4 regions of the Devosia oryziradicis genome follow, and region 2 is predicted to be linked to each of the others. Evidence: predicted binding sites of a transcription regulator. Region 2 holds the regulator's gene; each other region holds the start of a gene.
What was found. Region 2 encodes PhoB, which activates phosphate uptake and scavenging genes when phosphate is short. Its sites were predicted from a motif close to TGTCATNNANCTGTCAT; they were not measured.
Positions count from the first base shown of each region.

Region 1: ugpB (sn-glycerol-3-phosphate ABC transporter substrate-binding protein UgpB) is a predicted target of PhoB. The motif match lies at 1,141-1,157, and genes of this name have one in related genera.
Region 3: JI749_RS06020 (PhoX family protein) is a predicted target of PhoB. The motif match lies at 2,387-2,403, and genes of this name have one in related genera.
Region 4: JI749_RS01065 (DUF1045 domain-containing protein) is a predicted target of PhoB. The motif match lies at 1,214-1,230, and genes of this name have one in related genera.

Region 1 covers NZ_CP068047.1:290,169-293,726, reverse strand. Annotated here, with positions in the region: gene JI749_RS01375 (methyl-accepting chemotaxis protein) at 1-557, shown strand, start outside; gene JI749_RS01370 (hypothetical protein) at 660-917, shown strand; gene ugpB (sn-glycerol-3-phosphate ABC transporter substrate-binding protein UgpB) at 1,251-2,576, shown strand; gene ugpA (sn-glycerol-3-phosphate ABC transporter permease UgpA) at 2,663-3,547, shown strand.
Region 2 covers NZ_CP068047.1:1,599,330-1,602,887, forward strand. Annotated here, with positions in the region: gene JI749_RS08035 (hypothetical protein) at 24-287, opposite strand; gene JI749_RS08040 (PepSY domain-containing protein) at 415-1,071, shown strand; gene phoB (phosphate regulon transcriptional regulator PhoB) at 1,074-1,790, opposite strand; gene phoU (phosphate signaling complex protein PhoU) at 2,012-2,722, opposite strand; gene pstB (phosphate ABC transporter ATP-binding protein PstB) at 2,743-3,525, opposite strand.
Region 3 covers NZ_CP068047.1:1,197,714-1,201,271, reverse strand. Annotated here, with positions in the region: gene JI749_RS06040 (YebC/PmpR family DNA-binding transcriptional regulator) at 1-662, opposite strand, end outside; gene JI749_RS06035 (TIGR00282 family metallophosphoesterase) at 739-1,554, opposite strand; gene JI749_RS06030 (5-formyltetrahydrofolate cyclo-ligase) at 1,551-2,138, opposite strand; RNA gene ssrS (6S RNA) at 2,165-2,323, opposite strand; gene JI749_RS06020 (PhoX family protein) at 2,482-3,558, shown strand, end outside.
Region 4 covers NZ_CP068047.1:234,046-237,603, forward strand. Annotated here, with positions in the region: gene JI749_RS01060 (glycerate kinase type-2 family protein) at 1-1,125, opposite strand, end outside; gene JI749_RS01065 (DUF1045 domain-containing protein) at 1,265-1,957, shown strand; gene JI749_RS01070 (alpha-D-ribose 1-methylphosphonate 5-triphosphate diphosphatase) at 1,957-3,093, shown strand; gene phnN (phosphonate metabolism protein/1,5-bisphosphokinase (PRPP-forming) PhnN) at 3,097-3,558, shown strand, end outside.

The DNA of each region.
Region 1 (3,558 bases), 1.3 Mb from region 2:
CCCAGGCCAACCAGGCCATGGAGCGCATAACCCACTCCTCCGGCAAGATATCGAGCATCATCGGCCTTATCGACGACATCGCCTTCCAGACCAACCTCCTGGCGCTCAATGCCTCGGTGGAAGCGGCGCGGGCGGGCGAAGCGGGCAAGGGCTTTGCCGTGGTCGCGGTGGAAGTGCGGCGGCTGGCCCAGTCGGCCGCCGAAGCGTCGGCGGAGGTCAAGACCTTGATCGAACAGTCGGGGACCGAGGTCAGTGGCGGGTCGCGCCTCGTGGCCGAGGCGGCGGCAAAGCTGGGGATGATGCTCAGCGCGGCGCGCGCCAGCAACGAGCTCATGGAGGAAATCGCCCACCAGAGCCAGCATCAGGCTACCTCCATCGATGAGGTCAACGTTGCCGTGCGAACCCTTGATGAGATGACCCAGCACAATGCGGCGCTCGTCGAGCAAAGCAATGCGGCGATCGAGCAAACCGAGTCGCAGGCAAGCGAACTCGACCATATCGTGGATGTGTTCGTGCTCAAGGAGCGCTCGGAAGACCCGCGCCACCTGGCGGCGTGAGCTGTTCAAACACCGGAAATACGCCGGCTCGGCAAATGTGATCGGCACGATTGCAACTTTACTTAAGTTGACCAATTTCCCTGCCGATTGGCGGGGAAACACATGACCTACGAACGACTGCAAACTGGCGCGCGGACGCCGTTGGACGCCGTGGTCGTCGAGGTGAAGCAGATCTTCGGCCGCAGCGTTGCCGACGTATCCTCGGTGGACGAGATTGCGGGGCTGCCGGTCCCGGTCCGCCAGGCGCTGCTGGAGGCCGAAAGACTGCGCCTGGAGCGCAAGCTCAACCGCATCGTGGTCCGCATTGCCGACGAAAAGCTGTGGAATCCCGCATGGGGGCGCCTCGTCGAAATCGCCTGAGGCCCTCACGACCGAGCAGGTGAGGCCCACCCCTCCACGAGCCTCATCCATTCGCCTTCCACTCATTCATCCCATTACCCAGTGCCATTCAGCCATTGGGTTGGCGGCCATCGTGCGGGAATCATGATGTTCATATGAATGTCATATTACGCCGGGAAGGGCGTCATTTCGCCGGCAAACCGGCGGAAAACGCCACCTTGCGGCATCCCATCCCGGCTCTCGTTGTCATCTGATTTTCATATGAACAAAATAGGTTGCAAATGCGCCCCCGGCTGATAGCGTTTCAGTCGGGAAGAGGACCGGTTCTAACGGGTCAATATGAAGGGAGTAAGCATGTTCAAGAAAGCACTTTGCCTGTCAGTTGGTTTGGCTGCGCTGGCGGCCAGCGCGCCCGCTTTCGCGCAGACCGAGATTGCCTGGTGGCACGCCATGGACGCCGAGCTCGGCAAGAAGCTCGAGGAAATCGCGACCGGCTTCAACGAGAGCCAGGATGAGTTCAAGGTCGTGCCGACCTACAAGGGCAGCTATGCCGAAACCCTGACGGCGGCGATTGCTGCATTCCGTGCCAATGAGCAGCCGGCCATCGTGCAGGTGTTCGAAGTGGGCACCGGCACCATGATGTCGGCCAAGGGCGCGGTCTACCCGGTCTACCAGCTCATGCAGGACAATGGCGAGCCCTGGGATCCCAGCGGCTTCCTGGCCCCGGTCACGGGCTACTACTCCGACACCGACGGCAACATCCTCTCCATGCCGTTCAATTCCTCCACGCCCATCATGTACTACAACAAGGACGTGTTCGAAAAAGCCGGCCTTGATCCGGAAACGCCGCCCAAGACCTGGGCCGAACTCGAAACCATGGGTCGGCAGATCGTGGAGTCGGGCGCCGCACCCTGTGCCCTGAGCAGCGCCTGGATCACCTGGATCCAGACCGAAAACCTGTCGGCCTTGCACGACAAGCCGTTCGGTACGCTCGAAAACGGCTTTGGCGGCCTCGCCACCGAATTCGTCTTCAACGACGAACTGCAGGTCCGGCATTGGGACAATCTCAAGAAATGGTCCGATGAAGGCCTGTTCCAGTATGGCGGCCCCGCGGGCGGCGCGGATGCCGGCCCCAAATTCTACGCCCAGGAATGCGCGATCTTCATGAATTCCTCGGCAGGCCGCGCTGGCGTCATCAACAATGCCAAGGACTTCGAAGTCGGCTTCGCACCCTTGCCCTATTACGACGACGTCATCGACGAGCCCAAGAACTCGATCATCGGCGGCGCCACCTTGTGGACGCTGAACGGGAAGGACCCCGAGGTCTATCGTGGCGTGGCCAAGTTCTTCACCTATCTCAGCCAGCCCGAAGTGCAGGCCGAATGGCACCAGTTCACTGGCTACCTGCCGATCACCAACGCGGCCTACGAGCTGGGACAGCAGCAGGATTACTACGCCCAGAATCCGGGCTCGGACATCGCGATCCAGCAGATCACCCGCGGAACGCCGACGGCAAACTCCAAGGGCGTGCGGTTCGGCAACCTGACCCAGGTCCGCGCCATCGTCGATGAGGAGTTCGAGGCGCTTCTGGCCGGGTCCAAGACCGCCCAGGAGGCCCTGGACGCTGCCGTTGAGCGCGGCAACCAGATCCTGCGCGACTTCGAAGCTGCCAACCAGTAACCGCCTGATCTGAAGCGTGCTCCACCCGCAAGCGGGTGGAGCAACAGCATCATTGCGCTCGAGCGCTGGCAAGAACGAGGCGGAGCATGCAGGCCAAGCGGACTGTTTTTCCCAACAAGATCCTACCCTATTTCCTGCTGCTGCCGCAGCTTGCCGTCACGCTGCTGTTTTTCATCTGGCCCGCGCTGCAGGCGGTGAAATCATCCTTCGAGCGCGAGGATCCCTTCGGGTTCCGCACCACCTTCGTCTGGTTCGAAAATTACCGCCGGCTGTTTATCGATCCGCTCTACCTGAGCTCAGTCGGCAAGACGGCCATCTTTGCCGTCAGCGTCACGGCGCTGTCGATGTCCCTGTCGCTCATTCTCGCGGTGGCGGTGAACCGGGTGCTGCGCACCAATCGCCTTTATACCACGCTCCTGGTCTGGCCCTATGCAGTCGCTCCCGTGGTCGTGGGCATCCTGTGGTGGTTCATGTTCAACCCCAATATCGGGATTGCGCCCTATCTGCTGCGCGGGCTGGGCATCAGCTGGAACCACCGGGTGGACGGCGTCGACGCCATGATCCTGGTGATCATCGCAGCCAGCTGGAAGCAGATATCGTACAATTTCCTGTTCTTCGTGGCTGGCCTGCAGTCGGTTCCCCATTCGCTGATCGAAGCGGCCGCCATCGATGGCGCCGGCCCGTTCAAGCGCTTCTGGACCATCGTTTTTCCGCTGCTTGCCCCGACGACGTTCTTTCTGCTGATCGTCAACATCAACTATGCCATGTTCGACACCTTCGGCATCATCGACGCGACCACGCAGGGCGGCCCCGCCCAGGCGACCAACACGCTCGTCTACAAGGTCTATTCCGATGGCTTCATCGGTCTCAACATCGGCTCGTCGTCGGCCCAGTCCGTGGTGCTGATGATTATCGTGATCGCCCTGACCGCCATCCAGTTCCGCTATGTCGAGCGGCGGATCCAGTATTGAGGAGCGAGACG
Region 2 (3,558 bases):
GCTTCGTGCCGACTTGGTTTACATCAGGTTTGGCGGCTCGCCGGACGGGGGATCCGCTGATCGGCGAAGCCCGGCCAGGTGCGGCTGCGGGAATTGATCAGCATATCGACCGAATAGCTCTTTTCCGGGCATTCCAGGGCAATTTGCGCCAACAGGTCCTGGCCCTGTTCCAGTTGCACATAGAGGGCGTCACTGTCGTCCTTGCTGAAGCCTCCCACGGCCATCGTCCAGGCCTTGAGCAGGGCGCGGTACTTGCTGAGATGGACTTCGGCTTCCTGGCTGGTCATGGCCTGATGTTGTTCCCGAATCGAGGTGGTGGCATCGAACTGGTGTCGATGCGCGGCAGATTAGGACATGCTCGATGTTGGAACCGTGACCCGGGTTGTCAGTGTTTTGTCAGCCTGGAGAAGGTAAATGAATTCCACCATGACACGCACATCGCTTGTTACAATGCTGGCCATTCTGGTGGCCCTGGCGCAGCCCGCATGGGCGCAGGGGAACGGCCATGGCCCGGGCGACGACAAAGGACCCGGTGGTGACAACCCGGGTCATGCCGACAATGATGGCAAGGGCCCCGGCGATAACAATGGCAAGGGGCCGGGCGACAACAACGGCAAAGGACCGGGCGACAACAACGGCAAAGGCCCCGGCGACAACAATGGCAAGGGTCCCGGCGACAACAATGGCAAGGGTCCCGGCGACAACAACGGCAATGGGCCTGGAAATGGCGGTGGCCAAGGGCCGGGGGGGACTCCAGGTTCCAGCGGCGGCGGCAAGGGCCAGGGGCCCGTTGCTCCGAGTGGTTCGGATGCCGCTGGCAACCAACCGGCATCCAATGCGCCGCAGGAACTGTCAGAGAACGATGCGCTGGCCGCAGTAGCGGCGGGGCGGGCCGTGGAGCTTTCGGCTATTCTGCCTGACCTGCGCGCGAGGACGGGGGGCGAAGTCATCAACGCCCAGTTGCAGCAGGTTGGGAGCTTCCTGCTCTACGCCGTGACGGTGCTAACACCCTCAGGCGAGGTGATCACGGAACATTACTATGCGCGCACGGGCGCGCATGTGGGCCGATAGGTCTATTTGACCGCCACCGGCTGGTTGGCGGCGAAGCGCTCGTCAAATGCATAACCGGCGCCGCGAACCGTGCGGATGGGATCGGTATCCCGCCCGCGATTGATCGCCCGACGGAGCCGGCCGATATGGACGTCCACGGTGCGTTCGTCGACATAAACGTCGTTGCCCCAGACGCCATCGAGCAACTGCTCACGCGAGTAGACCCGACCCGGGTGACGCATGAGATATTCGAGAAGGCGGTATTCAGTCGGCCCCAGATGCACGTCCCTGGTCGCGCGCCGGACACGATGGGTGGTGCGGTCCAGTTCGAGGTCGCCGACCTTGAGGGCCGCCGTGACCAGGTTGGGATTGGCGCGACGCAACAGGGCATGGATGCGGGCTGTCAACTCGGGCACCGAGAAGGGTTTGACGACATAATCGTCTGCCCCGGTGGCAAGGCCCCGGACCCGTTCTTCTTCCTCGCCGCGCGCAGTGAGCATGATGATCGGGATCCGGGCGGTTTCCTCACGCGCACGCCAGCGGCGGCACAGTTCGATGCCCGATATTTCCGGCAGCATCCAGTCGAGCAGGATCAGGTCGGGCAGCTTTTCCTGCAGCGCCCGCTGTGCCTCTTCGCCCGTTTCCGCGGTGACGACGCGGAAGCCCTCCGACTCGAGGTTGTAGCGCAACAGGATGGCGATATCGCCTTCGTCTTCAACGACGAGAATGGTGGCGGGCATGGGTGGCTCCCGTCTGGGCGGCCTTTGTTGCCGCCGGGTTTAGAGACCTCATGGTGAGCTTGTCGAACCACGAGGTCGAGCGAGTGCAGGCTTGAGTGCCACGACCTCGTCCTTCGACAGGCTCAGGATGAGGTCTACTGAGAGCGCCGAGTAAGGAAAGATCCTCACCCGGCGCCGGGCGCCGACCCTCGGGTCAAGCCCGAGGGCAAGCCTTCGAGACGTTACGCCTTGATTTGCGTCCGCTGCAGTTGCTGCACGTCCGATGTCAGCTGCTTGCCGGTCTGGAGGTAGTAAGCCCGCTCGGCAATGTTGGTGGCGTGGTCGCCGATGCGCTCCAGGCTCTTGGCGCAGAACAGCAGATGCGTGCACGGGGTGATGTTGCGCGGATCTTCCATCATGTAGGTGAGGAGTTCGCGGAACAGCGAGGTGTGCATGGCATCGACCTCGTCATCGCGGTTGCAGACGTCGATGGCGGCGGCGGAATCGCGGCTGGCGTAGGCGTCGAGCGCGCCCTTGATCTGGCGCAGGACCAGGGCCGTCATGTTCTTGACGCCGTTATAGAACGTCGGCTGCAGGCTGAGGCCCTCGAGCTTGAGCGAGCGACGGGCCAGTTGCTTGGCCATATCGCCGACCCGTTCGAGATCGGAGGCGACGTGGATGGCGGTGACGATCGACCGCAGGTCGCTGGCCATGGGCTGGCGGCGTGCGATCATGGAAACCGCCATGTCGTCGATCCTACGCTGCATTTCGTCGATGCGCTGGTCGGCGATGATGGTGAGGTCGGCCAGCTCGCGGTCGAGCTTGAGCAGGGCCTTGGTGCCGTTTTCAATGGCGACTTCGACCTGGCCACCCATCTCGGCGATGGTCTGGGCGAGGGCAACGAGTTCGTCATTGTAGGACGAGACGATGTGGTCTTTGCCGATATTGGCCATGTTTTGCTCCTCCGGTCCCGTCAGCCGATACGGCCCATTATGTAGTCCTGGGTCTGCTTGTTGACCGGATTGGTGAAGATATCTTCGGTCACGCCTTCTTCGATCAGGTTGCCCAGGTGAAAGAAGGCCGTGCGCTGCGAAACGCGAGCGGCCTGCTGCATCGAGTGGGTGACGATGACGATGGTGTAGTTTTCACGCAGTTCGTCAATCAGCTCTTCGATGATGGCGGTGGCGATCGGGTCGAGGGCCGAGCAGGGCTCGTCCATCAGGATGACCTCAGGCCCCACGGCAATGGCGCGGGCAATGCACAGGCGCTGTTGCTGGCCGCCGGAGAGGCCGGTGCCGGGTTCGTTGAGGCGATCCTTGACCTCTTCGAACAGGCCGGCCTTGCGCAGCGAGGATACCACGATCTCGTCCATGTCGGTCTTAGACTTGGCGAGGCCATGAATCTTGGGTCCATAGGCGACGTTGTCATAGATCGACTTGGGGAAGGGATTGGGCTTCTGGAACACCATGCCGATGCGGGCCCGCAGTTCGACCACGTCGAGGCTGGGGTCGTAGATGTCCTCGCCATCGAGCTTGATCGTGCCGCCCACCTTGGCGCCTTCGATCGTGTCGTTCATGCGGTTGATGCAGCGCAGGAAGGTCGACTTGCCACAGCCCGACGGTCCGATGAAGGAGGTCACGGCGCGGTCGGGAATGTCGATGGAAATGCCGTGCAGGGCCTGCTTGGCACCATAGTGAACCGTCACGTCGCGAGCGGTCAGGCGGATGGGTCGCTCGAGGGCGTCCGTGGGGTTCATGGCTGAATTCACCGATTGTTGGGTCATCTTAAC
Region 3 (3,558 bases), 400 kb from region 2:
GCGATAAGCTTCATCAGCGTGGCGCCCTTTTCGGCGTCGATCGGCGTATTGGTCTGCGGCTTCCACACGGCCTTGACCGACTCGGCCTCGCCCAGCACCTTTTCTAGCGCCGCGGCCACTTCAACCATCGCTTCGAAGCTGGTGGTGATGTAGTGGCCCTCTTCGTCGCTCTCGACGTCGTCGGCACCGGCCTCGATGGCGGCTTCCATCACCTTGTCTTCCGAGCCGGCGCTCAGCGGGTAGGTAATTTCGCCCACCTTGTCGAACATGAAGCCGACCGAGTTGGTTTCGCCCATGGCGCCGCCATTCTTGGAGAAATACGAGCGGACGTTGGAGGCGGTGCGGTTGCGGTTGTCGGTCAGCGTTTCGACGATGATAGCGACGCCGCCCGGGCCATAACCCTCATAGCGGATCTCGTCATAGTTCTCGCCGTCGCCGCCCGATGCCTTCTTGATGGCGCGGTCGATATTGTCCTTGGGCATGGACTGCGCGCGCGCATTGGCCACCGCAAGGCGCAGGCGGGCGTTGAAGGCAGGGTCCGGCATGCCCAGCTTGGCGGCGACGGTGATTTCTCGCGCCAGCTTGGAAAAGACCTTGGAGCGCGCCGCGTCGGACTTGCCTTTGCGGTGCATGATGTTTTTGGCGTGTGAATGGCCGGCCATCGGTCACTCCCCTCGAATAAGAATGCTGGATTGTGGTGGCGCGTTATAGGCAAGCCGGGGCCACTTGTGAAGCGGGCTAGAACTCGGGCAATGCCTGCGCCAGCGTGCCGCCGATACGCACCGGCAGCACCTTGGCGGCGAGCCCGGTGCGCGGGTCGGTCTCGACCGCCACCCCGCATAAGGTCGCCTCGCCCTCGGCAGGCGTGAAGCGGCCGTTGGCAATGCCGGTCAGGAACCGGTTGAGCGGCTCCTCGGGATCGACCCCGATGATGGAATCGAAATCGCCGCACATGCCGGCATCGGCCATCAGCGCCGTGCCACCCTTGAGGATGCGCTGGTCCGAGGTGGGGATGTGAGTGTGGGTGCCGACCACCAGGCTCACCCGTCCATCCATGTAAAAGCCCATGCCCTGGATTTCCGAAGTCGCCTCGGTATGGAAATCGACAATGATGGCATCGGCCTGCTCGCCCAGCGGACAGGCAGCCACCGCCGCTTCCACGGCGCGGAATGGATCATCGACCGGGCCCATGAACACCCGCCCCAGGGCATTGATGACCAGCACGCGATGCCCGTTGCGGCCCTCGACGAACATGGCGCCGCGCCCGGGGGTTCCCTGGGGCATGTTGATCGGGCGGATCAGCGAATTTTCGCGCTCGATATAGCTCAGCGTGTCGCGCTGGTCGAAGGCGTGGTCGCCCAGTGTAACGATGTCGGCGCCGGCATCGCGCAGGCCATGGAAATGCGGCTCGGTCAGCCCGCGCCCATGGCTGGCATTCTCGCCATTGATGACCACGAAGTCGAACTTGTAGCGCTCGATGATACCAGGCAGACGTTCGGCCACGCCATCGCGGCCGGAGCGGCCCACCACATCGCCCAGAAACAGGAGCCTCATGCCGCAGCGCCGAAATGGCGGACACCGGCCTCGGTGACGATCATGTCGAGGGGCACGTCATGCGGCTCGCGCGGAATCCGGTCGAGCTCCTGCGCCGCAAAGGCCAGGCCAACCAGCCTGGGCTTCTTGCTCAGGCGCGCCAGCGTGCGATCGTAATAGCCGCCACCATAACCCAGGCGCGTGCCTCGGGCGTCAAAGCCCAGCAGCGGCATGAGGACGATATCCGGCTCCGCCCGCGGCGCCAGGTCGGAGGGCGCCAATGTGCCGAAGCCGGATTCATAGAGCGAGGCCCCGGGCTCCCAGACCCGCAGGTCAAGCGGCTGCTCCGGCCCCACCACCACCGGCAGCACGACCTTCTGGTTGCTGTCCATCAGCTTGACCAGAATGGGCTGGCAATCGAGTTCATCGCGAATGCGCCAATAGGCGGCTACCACGTCGCCCGCCTGCAGCGGGACGGCATTGAAGAAGTGCTGCGCCGCCGCAACCGCGGCATCGGCGCGCTCGCCGTGATCGAGCGAGGCGCGCGCCGCGCGAGCCCGGTTTCGCAGCGCTGCCTTGGCTTCTTCGATCAACGCGTCAACCATGGGCGTGCTGCAACCTGCTCAGTCAATAAGGTGCCACCCTGGCCGTGGGATATACGATCCCGGGAACCTACTCACGTAGGTGGGCGCCGTATGTCCGAGCCCACGGGCCCGGTCAGGGACAGCTCCCTTAAGGATCGATAAGGCCCCGGGGATATTGGTATCCATCACGCACCGGGCAGCGCGCTAGATATAGGCGCTTTGGCCGGTTGTGCAAAGGCCCTGCACCCGCCAACGAAGCGCTGTCGATGTGTCATCGCCCTGTCACGTGAGCGTCATCCGCCCTTTCTAGGCTGGAACAGTTCCAAAACGAACGTCCATCCTTGCTGTTGAAGGGGCAATCCCGATGAACGACCAGACGATCTTCAAGACATCGCAGCTGGAAGCGGCCGATGCCGCGCCGCGCAACCACACCGCCAATCCCACCATGGGCGAACTGATTTCCGCGCGCTTCTCGCGCCGCGGTTTCCTCCAGGGTTCGCTGGCCGTTTCGGCCATTGCCGCCACTGTGAGCCCCCTGGCGCTGCTGACCGCCCAGGATGCACGCGCCGAGGAGAGTGGTTCGGCTTTTTCGTTTACCGAAGTTGAAGCGGGCATCGACGAGGCCCACCACGTCGCCGAAGGCTATGATGCCGATATCCTGCTGCGCTGGGGCGATGCCATCTTTGCCGATGCGCCGGAATTCGACCCTACCGCACAGACCGCCGCGGCCCAGGCCCGTCAGTTCGGCTACAACAACGACTATGTCGGCTACATCCCGCTCGAAGGTTCATCCGAGCATGGCCTGCTGGTGGTCAACCACGAATACACCAACCCCCACCTGATGTTCCCGGGCCTGGTGACGCTGGTGGAAGGCGAGATGACGCTCAATCCGCTGACCAAGGAACAGGTCGATGTCGAGCTGATGGCCCATGGCGGCACCATTGTTGAGATCAGGAAGGTCGACGGCAAGTGGCAGGTGGTCAAGGACGGCCAGTACAACCGCCGCATCACCGCCGAGACTGAGATGCAGCTGACCGGCCCCGCCGCCGGCCACGATCGGCTCAAGACCAATGCCGATGCCACCGGGACCAAGGTGTTCGGCACGGTCAACAATTGCGCCGGTGGCGTCACGCCCTGGGGCACCTATGTGATGGCCGAGGAAAATATCCACGGCTACTTCGCCGGTGAACTGCCGGCCGACCATCCCGAAGCCGCCAATTACGACCGTCTCGGCATCCCGGAAGGGTCCTATGAATGGGCCAACTTCTATGATCGCTTCGATGTGTCCAAGGAGCCCAACGAGCCCAATCGCTTCGGCTACATCGTCGAAGTGGACGTGATGGACCCCAACTCGGTTCCCAAGAAGCGCACCGCCCTTGGCCGCTTCAAGCATGAAGGCGCCGAATCCATCGTCAACAAGGACGGTCGGGTGGTGTTCTAT
Region 4 (3,558 bases), 1.4 Mb from region 2:
GGCAGCCAGCGGGTCGATGCCGGCCTTGCGCATCCGCGTTGCCGTGGTGCCGTCGGCAAAGGCACCGGCATTGTCCTGCGAGCCATCGATGCCGTCAGTATCGGCAGCGAGCGCGGAGATATGGTCGACCCCGTCAATGGCGATGGCCAGGGCCAGCAGGAATTCGGCATTGCGGCCGCCACGGCCACCCGTGCCCCGCAGGGTGACGGTGGTCTCGCCACCCGACAGCAGCACGACGGACTTCTTGAACGGTCGGTTGCGCTGGGCAATCTCGCGCGCCATGGCCGCATGGACCAGCGCCACGTCGCGCGACTCGCCTTCGATTGAATCGGAGAGGATTGCGGCTTCGACGCCCTGCCGGCGCGCCAGCTCGGCCGCGGCCTCGAGCGACAGGGCGGCCGAGGCGATGGTGCGCACGCTGTTGCGGGCGAAGACCGGATTGCCGGGCTCGGGCGCCAGATTGTCGTCACCGGCCAGCAGCGCCTGGGCATGGGGCGGCAGGTCCAGTCGATAGAGGCTCGCATATTTACGCGCCAGCGCACGCGAGCCGGAGAGGGGAATGGTGGGGCCCGACGCAACCAGGGCCGGATCGTCGCCCGGAACGTCGGACACGACCAGCGTTGCCACGCGGGCCGGCGCGCAATGGGCCGCCAGCCGGCCGCCCTTGATGGTCGAAAACTGATTGCGGATCAGGTTCATAACCGAGATCGGCGCGCCGGAGGCCAGGAGTGCGCGGTTGATGGCCTGTTCGTCATCGAGCGTCAGACCCGGCGCTGGCGCCGGCAGCAGCGCCGAGCCGCCGCCCGAAATCAGCGCGACCACGAGGTCATTGGGGCCCAGGCCCGACACGGTTTCCAATATCCGCCGCGCCGCGAGGTAGCCGGCCTCGTCCGGTACGGGATGGGCCGCCTCGACGATCTCGATGCGCTCGCAGGCCTCGGCATAGCCATAGCGTGTCACCACCAGGCCCTTCAGCGGACCGGGCCAGGCCTGCTCGAAGGCGCGCGCCATCTGCGCCGAAGCCTTGCCGGCGCCAATGACGACGGTACGCCCCGTGGGCGGATCGGGCAGGTGGCGACGCACGGCCAGCGCCGGCTGGGCCTGGGCCACGGCCTGGCGAAACATCTGTTCGAGCAGTGCGCGATCCAACAATCTCTCCCGGCTTGCGATTCGCTGCGGGCAAGGGTAGCCACCAATGGGCCTGCTGGACAGTTGTCAAACAGCCGACACAGACTGCGCTTAGCGGCTGAGGCCAGGAGCTCCGATGACCGAACGATTCGCGATCTATTTTGCCCCCGCCGCCACCAGCAACCTCTGGGAGCGGGCTGCGACCTGGCTTGGCCGCGACGCCGCCGATGGCGACCTGTTCGATGGCCCCGTGGCCGGCATCGACCGAGACCGCCTGCTCAACCTCACCCAGTCGGCGAATCGCTACGGGTTTCACGCCACGCTCAAGGCGCCCATGGCCCTGGCCGAGGACAGCGACGAAGCCCTGTTGCGCGCGGCGCTCACCAATTTCGCCGCCCGCCACCGTCCCATCGCGCTGGGTCGGCTCAAGCTCGCGTCGCTGCACGGCTTTCTTGCGCTTGTGCTCGATGGCGACAACGAAGCACTTCAGGATTTCGCCGCCCATGTGGTGGAGGATTTCGATCCCTTCCGCGCACCGATGACGGTCAAGGACCGCGCCGCCCGGGCCAGGGGCCTTAGCGAACGCCAGCTCGAGCTGCTCGATGCCTATGGCTATCCCTATGTGTTCGAAGAGTTCCGCTTCCACATGACCCTGACCGATCGTCTGAGCGACGACGATGCGGCGGAGATCGCGGCGGCCGCGGCAACCTGGTTCGGCCCGGCGCTCGAAGAGCCGGTGGTGCTCGACCGGCTTTCGCTGTTTGTCGAGACCGAAGCGGGCAAGCCGTTCCGCCGCGCCGGCGATTTCAAGCTGGAAGGCGTTATCTGATGGGCGCGGCGGCCTTCCGCAATGCCCGGATCGTGCTCGCCGATGAGATCGTCGATGGCAGCGTGGCGGTGGATGGCGATCGGATTGCCGGCCTGGACCGGGGTATCAGCCAGGTCGGCGAAGATTTCGAGGGCGACTACCTGATCCCGGGCCTGGTCGAGCTCCACACCGATCATCTGGAAAACCACTACCGTCCGCGCCCGGGTGTGTTCTGGGATGCCATGGCTTCGCTGCATGCCCATGACGTGCAGATCGCGGGCTCGGGCATCACCACCGTGTTCGACGCCGTGCGCATCGGGTCCGATCGGGATATGCCGCAGATGCGCGAGCATGCCGGCATGCTGATCGATGCGATCAGGGCGGCGCGGCAACAGGGTTGGCTGCGGGCCGAGCACCTGGTCCACCTGCGCTGCGAATTGCCCAGTGCCGACGTGATCGACCATTACGAGAGCTTTGTCGAGTTTCCCGAAACGCGCCTCATCTCGCTGATGGACCATACGCCGGGGCAGCGCCAGTTCACCTCGCTCGAAACCTACAAGCTGTTTTACAAGAAGCAGCTGGGGGTGACGCAGGAGGAGGTCGAGCGCTACCTTGCCGAGGCTCTGGCCCAGCATGAGCGTCACGCTGCGCCCAACCGCCGCCACCTGGTGCAACGGGCGCGGGCGCTGCACCTGGCCATGGCCAGCCATGACGATGCAACCCTGGCCCATGTCGAGCAGGCGGTGGAGGACGGCGTCGCCATTGCCGAATTCCCAACCACGCTGGAGGCCGCGGCGGCGGCCCATGATGCCGGGCTTGCCATTCTGATGGGCGCGCCAAATGTGGTGCGCGGCAAGTCGCATTCAGGCAATATCTCGGCAACCGATCTGGTGCGGGCAGGCCTGTTGGATATCCTGAGTTCAGACTATGTGCCGTTTGCGCCGTTGCAGGCGGCCTTCGCGCTGCCGCAGCGGGTGGACAATGTGGCGCTGCCCACGGCGCTCGCCACCGTCACCCGCAATCCGGCGCGCGCCGTCGGGCTCGATGACCGCGGCGAGATTGCCATCGGCAAACGTGCCGACCTGGTGCGGATCAAGCTGGTGGGCGGGCTGCCGGTCGTGCGCGGCGTCTGGCGCCAGGGCATCAGGGTCAGCTGAGCCATGGCCCGCCCGCTCGGATCGCTGGTCCTGGTTGTCGGCCCCTCGGGCGTGGGCAAGGACACGCTCATCTCCGGCGCGCGCCATGCTCTGGAAAACGACAAGCGCTTCGTCTTTGTCCGGCGTCTGGTGACCCGGCCGAGCGACGCCGAGATCGAGGATCATGACAGTCTCGATCGGGAAACGTTTCGGGACATGGAGGAGGCCGGGCGGTTTGCGCTGTCCTGGGACGCGCATAACCTGCGCTACGCCCTCCCCCTGAGCGTCGACACCGACCTGGCGCTCGGCAAGACCGTGGTCGCCAATGTCTCCCGCCATATCGTCCCCGAGGCGATCAAGCGCTATCCCACCTCGGTGGTCGTGCTCATCACGGCGGAAATCTCCTGCCGGGCGGAGCGGCTGATTCGGCGCGGCCGCGAGAGCCCCGACCAGATCACGGCCCGGCTGGCGCGGGAAAGTGCCCCC